Regions from separate parts of the Streptomyces sp. NPDC055254 genome, predicted to be linked through region 1. Evidence: riboswitches for the same ligand, from Rfam matches in the RefSeq annotation. Region 1 holds a riboswitch; the other holds the start of a gene.
The links. A riboswitch is a leader RNA that binds a small molecule or an ion and turns the genes downstream of it on or off. The one in region 1 is predicted to bind S-adenosylmethionine.

Region 1 (4,707 bases):
GCGAGACGACCCGGCGCCGCACTCCCTCCGGCAGCGGGCGGTCGAGCACCTCGGCGGCGTCGCCGGCCGCGTCGGCCGGCTCAGCACCGCTTGCTGGCTCCACAATCCGTCACCCCTACCGTGATCTACCTGCGGGTACGGCTCCGTCAGGAGTCCGTGCCCGGCCTGTCCACCAGCTCGATCTGGTCCACCGCGTTGCACCAGCGGCAGCGGACCGACTCGATGGTCTCATTGACCACCTCGCGCTCCTCGACCTTGGGCTCCCCGGCGAGGTCCAGGTGGACGTACTCCACGACCTTCGACGAACGGGTGACGTCGAAGCGCGTGAGGTTGCCGCACAGGGTGCAACGCCACCGGGTGGTGTCGGTCGGCAGGGGAACCGTCATCAGGCCGCTCTCTCCTTCGTAGCTCTTTCAATTAAAGCCGTCCCTGCGGCCGCCCGCGTCACTCCGCGACCGCAGCTCGTAACCCTACGGCCTGCCACCGCTTCAGGTGGGTCCGCTTGCGTCATGCTCGGTCGCATGATCGTAAGGTGGCGGGCCGTGCGCGAGGCCGCCCGGGGGCCGGTGGTCACCCATGCGCTGATCGCGGGCTGCGGCGTGGTGTTCGTACTGGGTCCGGCCTCGGGGCTGAACCCGGGCTACGGGACGGGCGACGAGCTGCTGACCGCCGGGACCGCGTACTTCCGGCGCTGGGGCGTCGTCCCGGACGAGCTGTTCACGGGCGGCCCGCGAGCCTGGCTGACCCCGCTGACCGCGCTGTTCGTGCACGGCAGCTGGCTGCACCTGCTGGGGAACATCCTCTTTCTGTACGTCTTCGGCGCGATGGCCGAGCAGCGGATGGGCCGTCCGGCGTTCCTCGGCTTCTACGTCTGCGCCGGCTACGTGGCCATGACGGCGTACGCGGCGGCCAACGCCGGGTCCGCGCAGACGCTGGTCGGGGCGTCCGGGGCCATCTCGGCGGTGCTCGGCGCCTTCCTCTTCCTCCTGCCGAGCGCGAGGGTGACGAGTCTGTTCCCGTTCCTGTTCTTCCTGCCGCTGCGGTTCCCGGCCTGGATCGTGCTGCTGTTCTGGTTCGCCCTCCAGGGGGTGGCGGCGCACCGGGCGGGCAGCGGCCCGGGGGTCGCCTATCTGGCCCATCTCGTGGGCTTCTCGGTGGGCTTCCTCTACGCGTGGGTGCGGTATCGCGGTGCGACTAGAGTGAGGCCACCAGCGACGGCCACCGAGGGAGACAGCCAGCCGTGATCACCGCGATCGTGCTCATCAAGACCAGCGTGGACCGCATCCCCGAGATCGCCGAGGCCATCGCCGCGCTGGACAGTGTCAGCGAGGTGTACTCCGTCACCGGTACGTACGACCTGATCGCGCTGGTCCGGGTGGCCCGCCACGAGAACCTGGCGGACATCATCCCGGGCAGCATCAGCAAGATCCCGGGCGTCGAGGCGACGGACACCCACGTGGCCTTCCGCACCTACTCCCAGCACGACCTGGAAGCCGCCTTCGCGATCGGCCTGGACGCCTAGACACCTCGGGCCGGGGTCCGGACCGGTTGGAGCGCACCGCCGCCTCGCCGCCTGTCAGACGGCCGGGACGCAGCGGCCCTCTTCCGTGCGGTACTGCCACTGCGCGCCGTCCGCGACGAGTTCCTTCACCGCGCGGACGAAGCGCTCGACGTGCTCGTCCGGGGTGCCCGCGCCGAAGCTGACGCGGATGGCGTTCAGCGAGCGCTCGCCCGGGGCCGCCTCCGGGGCGCCGCACTCCCCCGGCTCCTGCGGCTCGCTGCCCAGCAGGGTGCGGACCAGCGGGTGGGCGCAGAACAGGCCGTCGCGGACGCCGATCCCGTACTCGGCGGACAGGGCCGCCGCGAAGTGGGAGCTGTTCCAACCGTCGACCACGAAGGAGATGACGCCCACGCGCGGGGCGTCGTCCCCGAAGAGGGACAGCACCCGCACCTCGGGGACCTCCGCGAGGCCCTCGCGGACCGTGGCGACGAGGTGGCGCTCCCGGGCGACGAGGGCGTCGAAGCCCGCCTCGGTCAGAGCGCGGCAGGCGGAGGCGATCGAGTAGACGCCGATGACGTTCGGGGAGCCGGCCTCGTGGCGCGCGGCGGTGGTGTGCCACTCGACGTCCACACCGCCGTCCTCGCGCCGGGCCACCTTGCGGGAGGCGCCGCCTCCGGCGAGGTACGGCTCGGCCTCCTGGAGCCAGTCGGCGCGGCCGGCGAGGACGCCCGAGCCGAAGGGCGCGTACAGCTTGTGGCCGGAGAAGGCGACCCAGTCGACGTCCAGCTCCCGCACGGAGACGGGGTGGTGCGGGGCCAGCTGGGCGGCGTCCAGCACGATCCGCGCGCCGTGGGCGTGCGCGGCGGCGGCGAGCTCCTTGACCGGCCACAGCTCACCGGTGACGTTGGAGGCGCCGGTCACGCACACCAGCGCGGGACCGTACGGCTCGCGTTCGGCAAGGGCACGCTCCAGCGTGGCGACGGCCTCGGCGGGGGTGCGCGGGGCGTCGAGGTAGCTGACGCGGGCGTCCGACCAGGGCAGCAGCGAGGCGTGGTGCTCGGTCTCGAAGACGAAGACCTGGCAGTCGGCCGGCAGCACGGCGGCGAGCAGGTTGAGCGAGTCGGTGGTGGAGCGGGTGAAGACCACCTGGTCCGTGGGGCGGCAGTCGAGGAACTCGGCGACCGTGACGCGGCTCTGCTCGAAGAGGTCGGTGGAAAGCTGGGAGAGGTAGCCGGCGCCGCGGTGCACGCTGCCGTAGTAGGGGGCGTACGCGGCCACGTCGTCCCAGACCCGCTGCAGGGCGGGGGCGCTGGCCGCGTAGTCCAGGGCGGCGTAGGTGACCTCGCCGCCGGTGACGAGCGGGACGGTGACGTCCCGGCCGAGGACCGCCAGCGGTTCGGCACAGGCGGGGCCCTCGGCGGCGTTGCTCGCGCACTCGACGGGGGCGGTGACGCGGGCGGTGACAGCGGCGGCGGTGTCGGCGTTCGGGGCGGCGTTCAGGAATGCGGACATGGCGGAATCTCCCGGCAGGCAGGGGTGAATGGCTTCGGTGCGCCCGCACGCGGGTACGGCTCTGGGGCCGTCCGGGGTACGGGGAGTGCCCCGGAACTGAACGGGGCACACGGAAGCGGCCCTGGTCCGGGGGTTGAAGAAGGGGCGGAGTCGCCCTATCGCATTCGCTTGCTCACGGAAAAAGCTCCTCGGGAGACCAGGACCCCTGGTGTCGAGGGATCCGCGCTTGCCGTAGACCTCGCTGCCTACGGCCTGGTCATCACCCGGGGCACCCCGCCACGGAAGGAGGGTTGCCGGACAGCGAGCCGGGGCCTAAACGCTGTCACTCGTGACCTGGTCAGCATCCTGCCACATGATCCCGCCGACGCAAGGCCCCGGTCCGAATGGCGGACCGGGGCCTTGACTCAAAACCGTCGTACGAACATCAGGCGTTGCTGGCCGCCACCCACCGCTCCAGCGCCGCGCGGGCCGCGCCCGAGTCGATGGCCTCCGCCGCCCGGGTGATGCCCGCCGCGATCTGCTCCTCCAGCGTGCCCTCGCCCGGGTCCAGGGCCACCAGGGCCGCCGCCGAGTTCAGCAGCACCGCGTCGCGCACGGGACCGGTCTCGCCGGCCAGCAGGCGCCGGGCCACGTCCGCGTTGTACGAGGCGTCCGCGCCCCGCAGCTCCGCCACGTCGACGAGGTCGACGCCCACGTCACGGGGGTCGAAGGACTGCTCCACGACCCTGCCGTCGCGGACCCGCCAGACGCGCGAGGTGGCGGTCGTGGTGAGCTCGTCGAGACCGTCGTCGCCGCGGAAGACCAGCGCGGACGAGCCCCGCTCCGCGAGCACGCCGGCCACGATGGGGGCCACCCTGGCGTCGGCGACACCGGTCGCCTGGGCCCGTACCCGCGCCGGGTTGGTCAGCGGGCCCAGGAAGTTGAAGGTGGTCCGGATGCCCAGTTCCTTGCGGGCCCCGGCCACGTGGCGCAGCGCCGGGTGGAACTTCACCGCGAAGCAGAAGGTGATGCCGGCCTCCTCCGCGACCTCGGCGACCCGCGCCGGGGTGAGGTCGAGGTTGACGCCGAGCTTCTCCAGGACGTCCGAGGCCCCGCTCGCGGAGGACGCGGCCCGGTTGCCGTGCTTGACCACCTTGGCGCCCGTACCGGCCACCACGATCGCCGACATCGTCGAGATGTTGACCGTTTTGGCCCCGTCGCCGCCGGTGCCGACGATGTCCACCGTCCGGCCCGGCACCTCGATCAGGTTGGCGTGGTCGTACATGGTCTCGACGAGACCGTTGATCTCCGCGACGGTCTCGCCCTTGGCCCGCAGGGCGACCACGAAACCGGCGATCTGGGCGTCGGTGGCCTCCCCACGCATGATCTTGTCCATGGCCCAGGCGGTGTCCTCGGCACGCAGGTCCCGGCCGGCCAGCAGCGCGTCGAGAAGGCCCGGCCAGCCGCGGGCCGCCACGCTGTCGCCGCCTGCCGGGGTCACAACGTTCATGGTCCGCTCCTGCTGCTTGTGGGCCGCCCCCGTGTCCGCGCCCACGTCGAATGGGAAGGGCTCCAGCCTATCCAGCCCCGAGGGACGGCAAAGAGCCCCGTCCAGACCCTGGACGGGGCTCTTGCCGTGGCGACGCCAGGACTGACCGAAATCAGTCCCTCAAACGGGATCAGTGGTGGCCGTGGCCGCTCTGGATCTCCTTGTA
Region 2 (4,707 bases), on a different contig from region 1:
TGGATGACCTCCGCCAGCGTGGCGCCCTCGGCGGGGACCTCGGCCCGGCCGCCGGTGTAGGTGCGCAGGATGGTGGGGATGCGGACGTTGACGCTCATGGTGCTACTGCCTTTCCGGTGTGCGGGAGTGGTCGTCAGGCCAGGCCGGCGGCGCGGAAGGCGTCCAGGCTCGGGCGGATGGTGGCGCTCTGCCCGCTGTCGGCGGCCACCGCCTCCAGGGTCTTGAGGCCGTCGCCGGTGTTCAGGACGACCGTCGTCAGCGTCGGGTCGAGCTGCCCGTTCTCGATGAGCTTCTTCGTCACGCCGACGGTCACGCCACCCGCGGTCTCGGCGAAGATGCCCTCGGTCTGGGCGAGGATCTTGATGGCCTCGACGACCTGCTCGTCGTTGACGTCCTCGACGAAGCCACCGGTCCGGCGCGCGATGTCCAGCACGTACGGGCCGTCCGCCGGGTTGCCGATGGCCAGCGACTTGGCGATGGTGTTCGGCTTCTGCGGGCGGACCACGTCGTGACCGGCCTTGAAGGCGGTCGATACCGGGGAGCAGCCCTCGGCCTGGGCACCGAAGATCTTGTACGGCTTGTCCTCGACGAGGCCGAGCTTGATCAGCTCCTGCAGACCCTTGTCGATCTTCGTCAGCTGCGAGCCGGACGCGATCGGGATGACGATCTGGTCGGGCAGCTGCCAGCCGAGCTGCTCGCAGATCTCGTACGCCAGGGTCTTGGAGCCCTCGCCGTAGTAGGGGCGCAGGTTGACGTTGACGAAGCCCCAGCCCTCGCCCAGCGGGTCGCCGATGAGCTCGGAGCAGAAGCGGTTGACGTCGTCGTAGTTGCCCTCGATACCGACCAGGTCGCCGCCGTACACACCGGCCATGACGACCTTGCCCTGCTCCAGGTCGTGCGGGATGAACACGCAGGACCGGAAGCCGGCGCGGGCGGCGGCCGCGCCGACGGCGCCGGCCAGGTTGCCCGTGGAGGAGCAGGACAGGGTGGTGAAGCCGAAGGCGCGGGCGGCCTCGACGGCGATGGCCACGACGCGGTCCTTGAAGGAGTGCGTCGGGTTGCCGGAGTCGTCCTTGACGTAGAGCTTGCCGGTGACGCCGAGCTCCTTGGCCAGGTTGGCCGCGTCCACCAGCTTGGTGAAGCCGGGGTTCAGGCTCGGCTTGGAGGCCACGTCCGCGGGGACGGGCAGCAGCGGCGCGTAACGCCAGATGTTGTTGGGTCCGGCCTCGATCGCCGCGCGCAGCGCCTCGGCGTCTTCGGGTGAACCAGTACCGGTCGGGAACTCGTAGGCGACTTCCAGCGGTCCGAAGCACTCGGCGCACGCGAAGACGGGACCGAGCGCGAAACGGGTACCGCATTCGCGACAGGAAAGGCCGGTGGCGGGTCCGAGGTCGACAGAAACCAGGTCGGCAGAGGTGGCGACAGTCTGTGCAGCCATGATGGCGAGGCCCTTTCTCCTCATCTTCCCCATGGCGCACTTCGCCATGAGACGGAATTGGCACCTTCCCTAGCCGGGGACCTCGCTGGCGTGCGTGACGCAATCGCGAGAACCGACTGGAGGGTTGCCGGGGCTTCAACGGGCCGTGTCCCTCTGCCCCTCTGGATGAGCGGTATGGCACCGGGCTGCGCGCTCTGTGGCGCTCCCGGGCGTTTGTGCGCGAGGACCCCCGACATGCGGCGGTGCTTCGCGTTGTTCAAGACTGTAACCGAAGGTCCGGGTGGTTGAGACAGCCGTCCGAACCGCGAGATGGATCATATTTCACCCCAAAGGGATCGACGCAGGGAGTGCTGAGAGTGCTGGAAGAGGTGGAGCGCTGGCTGGCCGACCGCTCCTGGTCCGCCGCCGACCGACCGCTCGACCAGCTGCTCGACCGGAAACGGGCGGCCGGCACGACGGTCAGCGTGGTGCTGCCCGCGCTCGACGAGGAGGCGACGGTCGGCGCCATCGTCGAGGTCATCCGGCGCGATCTGATCGAGGGCCTGCCGGTGCCGCTGGTGGACGAGCTGGTCGTGATCGACTCGGGCTCCGAGGACCGCACGGCGGAGGTCGCGGCGAAGGCCGGCGCCCGGGTCGTGCACCGCGACGCGCTCCTCCCGAGGATCCCCCCACTGCCCGGCAAGGGCGAGGTGCTGTGGCGCTCGCTGCTGGCCACCACCGGGGACGTGGTCTGCTTCGTCGACGCCGATCTGCGGGACTTCTCGGCCTCGTTCGTCTCCGGGATCGTGGGACCGCTGCTGACCGACCCCGGTGTGCAGTTCGTCAAGGCGATGTACGACCGCCCGCTGGGCGACGCCCCGGGCCAGGGCGGCCGGGTGACCGAGCTGGTGGCCCGCCCGCTGCTGAACCTGCACTGGCCGCGGCTGGCCGGCTTCGTGCAGCCGCTGGGCGGCGAGTACGCGGTGCGGCGCTCGCTGCTGGAGCGGCTGCCGTTCCCCGTCGGGTACGGGGTCGAGCTCGGCCTGCTGGTGGACGCGCTGCACACGGTCGGGCTGGACGCGCTGGCCCAGGTGGACGTGGGCGTACGGGTCCACCGCCATCAGGACGGGCAGGCGCTGGGCCGGATGGCCGCCGCGATCTACCGCACGGCGCAGTTGCGGCTCTCGCGCGGGCACCTCGTACGGCCGGAGCTGACGCAGTTCGAGCGGGGACCGGACGGGTTCGTTGCGCGGACGTACGCGGTGGACACAGAGGAGCGGCCGCCGATGCGGGAGATCCCGGAGTACGCCGTGCGCCGCGTGGCCTGAACCGGCTCCCTCGGCGCCCGGCGCGAGCCGGTCCGGGCCCCCGGCCGGCTCCGTCCACACGTTTGAGCGAGGGCGGTCGGGGCTAGGTTGGCGGCATGGCTTCTCAGGTACTCGTCGCAGCCAACCGCGGCCCGCTCTCCTACGCCCTCGCCCCCGACGGCACGCTCACCGCCCGGCGCGGCGGGGGCGGGCTCGTCTCGGGGCTCTCCGCCGCGCTCGCGGAGCAACCAGGCGCCCTGTGGATCTGCGCGGCCCTGTCGGAGGCGGACCGGGAGGCGGTTCGGCGGGGCGTCGCGGAGCCGGGTGTCCGGATGCTGGACATCGATCCCACGGTGTACGACGACGCCTACAACGGCATCGCGAACTCGGTGCTCTGGTTCACCCACCACCACCTGTACGACGTCCCGCGCGAGCCGGTCTTCGACGCGGAGTTCCGGCGCCGCTGGGACTCGTACGTGGCGTACAACCGGGCCTTCGCCGAGGCCCTCGCCGAGGAGGCGGCGCCGGGCGCGGCCGTCCTCGTGCAGGACTACCACCTGGCGCTGGCCCCGGGCGAGCTGCGCGCACTGCGGCCGGACCTGCGGATCGGGCACTTCACGCACACTCCGTGGGCGTCCCCGGAGTTCATGGGCATGCTGCCGGACGACATCCGGGAGCAACTGCTGTGGGGCATGCTCGGGGCGGACCGGCTCGGCTTCCACACCGAGCGGTGGGGCGTCAACTTCATCACGGGCGCGAGCACGGACTCCCCTACCGGCGTCGCGACGGGCAGCTTCGCCCACGGCGGCAACCCGACCTCGGTGACGCACCGCAGGATGCGCGCGGACGGCAGCGGGCTGGGGCCGGTGCGGGAGACGGCCGTGGAGGCGTACCCGCTCGGCGTCGACGCGGAGGAGCTGCGCGCGCTGGCGCACCGTCCGGAGGTGGACGAGAAGCTGGCGGAGCTTCGGGCGGAGGTCGCGGGCCGAAAGACCATCGTCCGGGTGGACCGGACGGAGCTGTCCAAGAACATCCTGCGCGGGCTGCTGGCGTACCGGGAACTGCTGACGACGCACCCCGAGTGGCGGGGCCGGGTCGTGCACCTGGCGTCGGCGTACCCCTCGCGGCAGGACTTGAAGGTCTACCGGGACTACACGGACGCGGTGGCCACGCTGGCGGCGGAGATCAACGCGGAGTTCGGCACGGAGGACTGGCAGCCGGTGCTGGTGTCGGTCAAGGACGACTTCGCGCGGTCGCTGGCGGCGTACCGGATGGCGGACGTGGCGCTGGTGAACCCGGTGCGGGACGGCATGAACCTGGTGGCGAAGGAGATCCCGGTGGTGTCGGAGGAGGGGTGCGTGCTGGTGCTGTCGACGGGGGCGGGGGCGTACGAGGAGCTCCGCGAGGACGCGCTGACGGTGAGCCCGTACGACGTGACGGAGACGGCCGAGGCGTTGCACGCGGCGCTGGCGATGCCGGAGGGGGAGCGGGCGGAGCGCACGAAGCGCCTCGCGGCCGCCGCGACGGCGCTCCCGCCGGCCCGCTGGTTCACGTCCCAACTGTCGGCCCTCCCCCCCGCGAAGCCCTGACCGCCCCCCTACGGCGCTCCGCCCCGACCCCCCACGCCTCCCCTCCCGAGGCCCCGCCTCCAACCCCACGGCTCCCCTCCCGGGGCCCCGCCCCCAACCCCACGGCGCTCCGCGCCCGCGCCTCAAACGCCGGCGGGGCTGGAATTGCCCTCCGGGCAATCCAGCCCTCGCCAGGCAGAGGACACCAGCCCCATCCACCCTCGCCGGCGCTTGGAGCGCGAAATCCGAAGCGGAGCGAATCCAGCCTCGCCGGCGTTTGAGGCGCGGGGTACGGGGCGGAGCGAATCCAGCCCCGCCGGCGATTGAGGCGCGGGGTCCGGGGCGGAGCCCCGATCCTTGAGCCGCGCAGAGAACCGGCCCGGCCGAACCAGCCCCGCCGGCGATTGAGGCGCGA

Region 2: linked by a shared signal. The riboswitch ahead of thrC (threonine synthase) and the one ahead of ACWFQ8_RS11130 (aminotransferase class V-fold PLP-dependent enzyme) in region 1 are both predicted to bind S-adenosylmethionine.

The regions. Positions count from the first base shown of each region.
Region 1 covers NZ_JBSGQV010000008.1:53,697-58,403, reverse strand. The annotation lists gene ACWFQ8_RS11150 (NYN domain-containing protein) at 1-106, opposite strand, end outside; gene ACWFQ8_RS11145 (hypothetical protein) at 147-386, opposite strand; gene ACWFQ8_RS11140 (rhomboid family intramembrane serine protease) at 510-1,244, shown strand; gene ACWFQ8_RS11135 (Lrp/AsnC ligand binding domain-containing protein) at 1,241-1,522, shown strand; gene ACWFQ8_RS11130 (aminotransferase class V-fold PLP-dependent enzyme) at 1,577-3,013, opposite strand; SAM riboswitch class IV at 3,231-3,347, opposite strand; gene trpD (anthranilate phosphoribosyltransferase) at 3,438-4,502, opposite strand; gene qcrB (cytochrome bc1 complex cytochrome b subunit) at 4,672-4,707, opposite strand, start outside.
Region 2 covers NZ_JBSGQV010000012.1:131,681-136,387, forward strand. The annotation lists gene ACWFQ8_RS15295 (MoaD/ThiS family protein) at 1-98, opposite strand, end outside; gene thrC (threonine synthase) at 134-1,438, opposite strand; SAM riboswitch class I at 1,456-1,610, opposite strand; gene ACWFQ8_RS15305 (glucosyl-3-phosphoglycerate synthase) at 1,795-2,745, shown strand; gene ACWFQ8_RS15310 (alpha,alpha-trehalose-phosphate synthase (UDP-forming)) at 2,841-4,313, shown strand.